DNA from 2 places in the Cellulosimicrobium sp. MI9406 genome. Region 1 is predicted to be linked to the other one. Evidence: predicted binding sites of a transcription regulator. Region 1 holds the regulator's gene; the other holds the start of a gene.

Region 1 (3,364 bases):
GTACCGTGGCACGGGCGCGAGCGGGTAGGCTAGGGGGCGGATTTCTCTCGTGTTGGTCGGCTTGCGGCGCCCTCGTGGTCGCCGGGGCCCCGATCAACCGTGGACCACCCGCGGCCGGTCGACCGGTCGCCGACCGACACGCCGCTCGAGCATTGCGAGGACCGTATGGGCTCCGTCATCAAGAAGCGCCGCAAGCGCATGGCCAAGAAGAAGCACCGCAAGCTGCTTCGCAAGACGCGTCACCAGCGTCGCAACAAGAAGTGACGTCGCGCGCGTCCTGACGCGCCGACCCGTCGTCGAGCCCGGCCCCTCCCGAGGGACCGGGCTCGACGCGTTTCCGGGCGCGGCCCGGGCGGGGTCAGAGGCGGGCGATGCGCCGGTCGACGGCGCGGCGCACCGAGCGCAGGACGAGCGCGGCGGCCCAGGCGGCGCCGGCCCAGCTCGCGGTGCGGACGCTGCTGCGCGCGACGCGGCGCCGGCGCCCGCGGAACTCGCGGATGGGCCAGCCGACGTCCTGCGCGTGGCGGCGCAGGCGGGCGTCGGGGTTGATGGGGCACGGGTGCCCCACGGCCTCCATCATCGTGACGTCGTTGAGCGAGTCGCCGTACGCGTACGACGCCTCGAGGTCGATGTCCTCGCGCTCGGCGAGCGCCCGCACCCCGGCGGCCTTCGCGCGGCCGTGCATCATGTCGCCGACGAGCCGTCCCGTGTAGAAGCCGTCCTCGTGCTCGGCGACGGTGCCGAGCGCGCCCGTCGTCCCGAGCCGGCGCGCGATGAGCTCGCCGATCTCGACGGGGGTCGCGGAGACGAGCCACACCTGGTGCCCGGCCGCCAGGTGCTCGTCGAGGAGGCGACGCGTGCCGGGGTAGATGCGCAGCGACAGGACGGTGTCGTAGACCTCCTCGCCGATCGCGGTGACCTCGGCGACGGAGCGCCCGGCGATGAGCGCGAGCGCGCGCGACCGGATGCGGTCGATCTGCTGCTTGTTCTCGCCGAACACGAGGTACCGGGCCTGGTGCACGGCGAAGCGCACGATGTCGAGCGTCGAGAAGAACTCGCGCTGGTACAGGGCACGCGCGAGGTGGAACGACGAGGCGCCGCGGATGATCGTGTTGTCGACGTCGAAGAACGCGGCGGTGCGGTGCGGCGGCCCGGGAGCGCGCGCGGGCGCCTCCTCGGGGAGCGTCGGCCGGGAGGTCGGGTCGGGGCCCGGGCCGGGAGACGTCGCCATGCCTCCACTCTAGGCGGTCGGGCTGCCGGGGCCTCGTACCCTGGGAGGCGTGAGCACCTCCGACGCCCCCGCCCCCGTCCTGCTGTTCGGCCGCGCGGGCTGTCACCTGTGCGACGACGCGCGGACGGTCGTCGAGGCCGTGTGCGCCGACGCGGGCGTCGCGTGGGCGGAGGTCGACCTGGACGCGCCGGGCACGGACCCGGCGCTGCGCGAGCAGTACGGCGAGTACGTGCCGGTCGTCACGGTCGGCGGGGTGCAGCAGGGGTTCTGGCGCGTGGACGCGCGCCGGCTGGCGCGTGCGGTGGCCCGGATTTCGGCGCCGCGCGCGGACCTGGGATGATTCCTCCCGTGGAGCGTGACCGTCGACGAGGACGGTCCCTGGACGACGGAGTGACGGTGGCTGAGCAGGTAGTCGGTGAGGTGACGGCGCCGGGGATCCCGAGCGCGACGGTGGCGCGGCTCCCGTCCTACCTGCGCGCGCTGCGGGACCTCGTGGCGCGGGGCGTCGGGACGACGTCGTCGGTCGAGCTCGCGGAGCTGTCCGGCGTGGGCCCGGCGCAGCTGCGCAAGGACCTGTCGTTCCTCGGGTCGTTCGGCACGCGCGGCGTGGGCTACGACGTCGACTCGCTGGCGCAGTACATCACCGAGGCCCTGGGCCTCGTCGACGAGCACCGCATCGCGATCGTCGGGATCGGCAACCTGGGGCACGCGCTCGCGAACTACTCGGGCTACGAGCAGCGCGGCTTCCACGTGGCGGCGCTCCTCGACGCGTCGCCGGACGTCGTCGGGACGCGGGCCGCGGGGCTCGTCGTCGAGCACGTCGACGCGCTCGAGGAGGTCGTGGAGCGCGAGAAGGTGTCGATCGTCGTCCTCGCGACGCCTGCGGCGCACGCCCAGGCGGTCGCGGACCGCGTGGTCGCGGCGGGGGTGCGCGAGATCCTCAACTTCGCGCCGCGCGCGCTCCAGGTCCCGGCGGACGTCGACGTGCGCGGCGTCGACGTCGGCAGCGAGCTGCAGATCCTCGCGTTCCACTCGCAGGCCCGCGCCCTCGCGGCGTCGCAGGAGCGCTGAGCGGCCCCGGCGCCCGGACCCGGGGACGACGAAGGGCCGCGTGCCGGTGCACGCGGCCCCTCGGGGCGGCACCCCTGCCGGAGGGCGCCGGTCTCGCCCGGGACGTGCCCGGGACGACGGTCAGGCCTGCTTGATGGCCGAGACGTCGAGCGCGATCTTGATCTTGTCGCCGACGAGCACGCCGCCGGTCTCGAGCGCGGCGTTCCAGGTGAGGCCGAACTCCTTGCGCGAGATCTCGGTGGTCGCCTCGAAGCCGGCGCGCGGGTTGCCGAACGGGTCGGTCGCGGTGCCCGCGAACTCCGTCTCGAGCTCGACCGGCTTGGTGACGCCGTTGATCGTCAGGTCGCCGGCCACGACGTAGTCGTCGCCGTCGCCCGTGATGCGCGTCGACGTGAACGTCCACGTCGGCTTGTTCTCCGCGTCCCAGAAGTCGGCGCTGCGCAGGTGGTTGTCGCGGTTCTCGTCGCCCGTGCTCACGGACGCGGCGTCGAGCTGGGCGGTCACGGACGTCGACTCGAGGTCGTCGCCGACGGTGATCGTGCCGTCGGTGATCGCGAGGGTGCCGCGGACCTTCGAGATCCCGGCGTGGCGGACGGTGAACGACGCCTGCGAGTGCGACGCGTCGAGGGCGTAGGTACCGGCGGTGAGGCCGGCGGGCAGCGACGAGGCCATGGGTGCTCCTGCGGGTGGTCGGGGTCCTGGCGGACCAAGTGGTTGAACGTTCAACTTCGGAACGAGCGTATCAACAGCACCCCTCGGTCCGTCTATTCCCGTGGGGTGGAACAATGTTCCGACGCCCCCACGCCCCCAGCCCCTCCCGCACCGCCGAGGACCCATGACCCGCAACGACGTCGACACCCCGACGGCGAGCACCGTCCGCACCCCCGCAGTCCCCGCCGTCGAGCCGCGCTGGCTCGACGCGGAGCAGCAGCGCCTGTGGCGCGCGTACCTCGACGGGACCGTGCGCTTCATCGAGGCGCTCGGCCGGGACCACGAGGAACGGTCCGAGGTCTCGCTCAACGAGTACGAGCTGCTCGTGCGCCTCTCCGAGAGCCCCGACCA
Region 2 (3,364 bases), on a different contig from region 1:
CGACGTACGTCGCCGCCAGCCAGTCCATCGTCGCGTCGAACTTCGCCATGACGTCGTCGAAGTCGAGCACGTCGCCCTCGACGGGCGCCGCCACGGGCGAGACCTGCTTGCCGGAGATCTCGTCGCGGCCGCCGTTGATCGCGTAGAGCAGCGTCTTGGCGAGGTTCACGCGAGCGCCGAAGAACTGCATCTGCTTGCCGACCCGCATCGGGGACACGCAGCACGCGATCGCCGCGTCGTCGCCCCAGTGCTGGCGGATGAGCTCGTCCGACTCGTACTGCACGGCCGAGGTGTCGATCGAGACCTGCGCGCAGTAGTCCTTGAAGCCCTGCGGCAGGTCCGGGCTCCAGAAGACCGTCATGTTCGGCTCGGGGGCCGGCCCGAGGTTGTAGAGCGTCTGGAGGAACCGGAACGAGTTCTTCGTGACGAGCGGGCGCCCGTCCTCGCCCATGCCGCCGATCGTCTCGGTGACCCACGTCGGGTCGCCGGAGAACAGGGCGTCGTACTCGGGCGTGCGCAGGAACCGCACGATGCGGAGCTTGATGACGAAGTCGTCGATGATCTCCTGCGCCTCGGACTCCGTGATGCGGCCGGCCTCGAGGTCGCGGTCGATGAACACGTCGAGGAACGTCGACGTGCGGCCGAGGGACATCGCGGCGCCGTTCTGCTCCTTCACCGCGGCGAGGTAGGCGAAGTAGAGCCACTGCACGGCCTCGCGGGCCGTCGTCGCCGGGCCGGAGATGTCGTAGCCGTACGAGGCCGCCATCTCCTTGAGCTCGCCCAGCGCGCGGATCTGCTCCGCGTGCTCCTCGCGCTCGCGCACGACCTTCTCGCTGAAGGGCTGCGTGTCGAGACCGAGCTTGTCGAGCTTCTTCGCGGCGATCAGCGCGTCGACGCCGTAGAGCGCGACGCGGCGGTAGTCGCCGATGATCCGGCCGCGGCCGTAGGCGTCGGGCAGGCCCGTGATGATGTGCGAGCTGCGGGCCGCGCGCACGTTCGGCGGGTAGACGTCGAACACGCCCTGGTTGTGCGTCTTGCGGTACTCGGTGAAGACCTTCCGCAGGGTCTCGTCGACCTCGTAGCCGTACGTCTCCAGCGCGCCCTCGACCATGCGCCAGCCGCCGTTCGGCATGATCGCGCGCTTGAGCGGGGCGTCGGTCTGCAGACCGACGATCACCTCGTGCGCCTTGTCGATGTAGCCCGGCGCGTGCGCCGTGATGCCGGCGGGCGTGTGGGTGTCCACGTCGTAGATCCCCATCTCCCGCTCCTCCGGGAACATGGCGGACAGCGTGCTCCAGATGCCCGTCGTGCGCTCCGTGGGGCCGGCGAGGAACGACGCGTCGCCCGTGTACGGGCGGTAGTTGCGCTGGATGAAGTCACGCACGTCGACCGTGTCGCGCCACGGGCCGTCGGTGAAGCCCTCCCACGCAGGGACGTGCGCGGTGTCGCGCTGCGGGTCGACGGCGCCCGCCCCCGTCGCGCGGCCGCCGCTCGTCGTGCCGGTTGCCTCGGAAACGCTGGTCATCTGGACCTCCCTCGTGCCTGACGCGCGGGTCCGCGCGCCGGCCGGACCCGCCGGCCTCGCGAGGTCCCGGGTGGGGCCCTCGGCCGAGGTTCCGACGGGCTCCTTCGCCACCTCCAGGCTAGGTTCCCGGAGCCCGCCGCGGAGGCGTTCGGGACCGCCTGGGGACCTAGGTCCCGAGGCGGGCGGGACCCGGCAGGAACGGCAGGATTCCGGGGTTCCTCGCCCCCGCGACACCCCTGCCGAGGAGGTCTTGTGATGACCTTCACAAGCCCTCCGGCCCTCCCCCTGGGGACCCCGCGCCGCCGTCGTGACGCACGACACGGGCGCGCGTCACACGCTCGCCGGACGTGCCGCGCGCATCCGTGTGAGACTGCCCGGGTGAAACGCACCGTAGGGGTCGAGGAAGAGTTCCTGCTCGTCGGCGACGACGGGCAGCCCGTCGCCCGCGCGGCCGAGGCCCTCGAGGCCTCCGGCACGGACGACAAGGGCGGGGGCACCGGCTCGCTGGAGTCGGAGTTCATGGAGGAGCAGCTCGAGACGGCGACGCACCCGCGCCGCGAGATCGACGAGCTCGCGACCGAGATCCGCGAGGGCCGGCGTCGCGCCCAGGAGGCCGCGGACCGCGTCGGGGCCCGCGTCGCCGCGCTCTCGACGTCTCCCCTGCCGTTCGAGGGCACGACCGTGTCGCGCCTGCGCTACCTCGAGGCGCGCGCCGCGTTCGGCCTCACGGCGCGCGAGCAGCTGACGAGCGGCTGTCACGTGCACGTCGCCGTCGCGGACGACACCGAGGGCGTCGCCGTGCTCGACCGGATCGGGCCGTGGCTCGCGACGCTCCTCGCGCTGAGCACGAACTCGCCCTTCTGGCAGGGCCAGGACAGCGGGTACGCGAGCTTCCGGTCGCAGGTCTGGTCGCGCTGGCCCACCTCCGGCCCGACGCGCGCGTTCGGCTCGCCCGAGGCGTACCGCGCGGCGGTCGACGGCCTCGTCGCGACCGGGACGATCCTCGACGAGAACATGGTCTACTTCGACGCCCGCCTGTCGTCGCGCTACCCCACGGTCGAGATCCGCGTCGCGGACGTGTGCCTCGACCCGGACACCGCGACGCTGCTCGCGGCGCTCGCCCGCGGTCTCGTCGAGACGGCGGCCCGCGAGTCCGCCGACGGCGCGCCCGCGCCCGAGCTGCGGCCCGAGATCCTGCGCACCGCGTCCTGGCGCGCTGGCCGCTCGGGCCTCGAGGAGGACCTCGTCTCGCCCCTCACCTGGCGCCCGGCCCCCGCGCACGACGTCGTGGGCCAGCTCGTCGCGCACGTGCGCGACGCGCTCGTCGACGCCGGAGACCTGGACGCGGTGACCGAGCTGCTCGGGCGCCTGTGGTCCGGGGGCAACGGCGCCGCCCGGCAGCGCGCGTGGCACGCGGCGTCCGGCGGCGACCTGCGCGCCGTCGTCGAGCACGCGGTCGAGGTCACCCACTCCTGACCGACGCGACGGCCCGCAGCGCACCTGCGCCGCGGGCCGTCCGCATGCCTGGGGCCGTGCACCCGGGGGCCGGGTGCACGGCAGGGGTCGTCAGCCGCGTGCGAGCGCCGCGAGCGCGTCCAGCACGTCGCGCGCGACGTCCGCCCCGGTGAGGCGGTACGCGGACACGACCTGGTCGCGCGTGGCGTGGTCGAGGAACTGCGCCGGGAGACCGATCGGGTGCACGGGCGTGCGCACGCCCGACTCCAGCGCCCGCTGGGCCAGCAGCGCACCGACCCCGCCGTCCACGACGCCGTCCTCCACCGTCACCACGAGGTCGTGCTCCCCGGCGAGCTTGACGAGCGCGCTCGGCAGCGGGAGCAC

What was found. The regulator Rex, encoded in region 1, represses fermentation and respiration genes when NADH is low (regulators of the CRP and FNR family bind a similar motif). The targets are predictions, from matches to a motif close to CTTGTGAANNNNTTCACAAG.
Region 2: pflB (formate C-acetyltransferase) is a predicted target of Rex. The motif match lies at 1,775-1,794, and genes of this name have one in related genera.

What each region holds. Positions count from the first base shown of each region.
Region 1 is NZ_JALIZI010000003.1:44,651-48,014, reverse strand. Features, by position in the region: gene MT994_RS05910 (AURKAIP1/COX24 domain-containing protein) at 166-264, shown strand; gene MT994_RS05905 (HAD-IB family hydrolase) at 359-1,231, opposite strand; gene MT994_RS05900 (glutaredoxin family protein) at 1,281-1,571, shown strand; gene MT994_RS05895 (redox-sensing transcriptional repressor Rex) at 1,628-2,302, shown strand; gene MT994_RS05890 (YceI family protein) at 2,423-2,974, opposite strand; gene MT994_RS05885 (MarR family transcriptional regulator) at 3,138-3,364, shown strand, end outside.
Region 2 is NZ_JALIZI010000006.1:67,279-70,642, reverse strand. Features, by position in the region: gene pflB (formate C-acetyltransferase) at 1-1,525, opposite strand, end outside; gene MT994_RS12305 (glutamate--cysteine ligase) at 1,904-3,001, shown strand; gene dxs (1-deoxy-D-xylulose-5-phosphate synthase) at 3,092-3,364, opposite strand, start outside.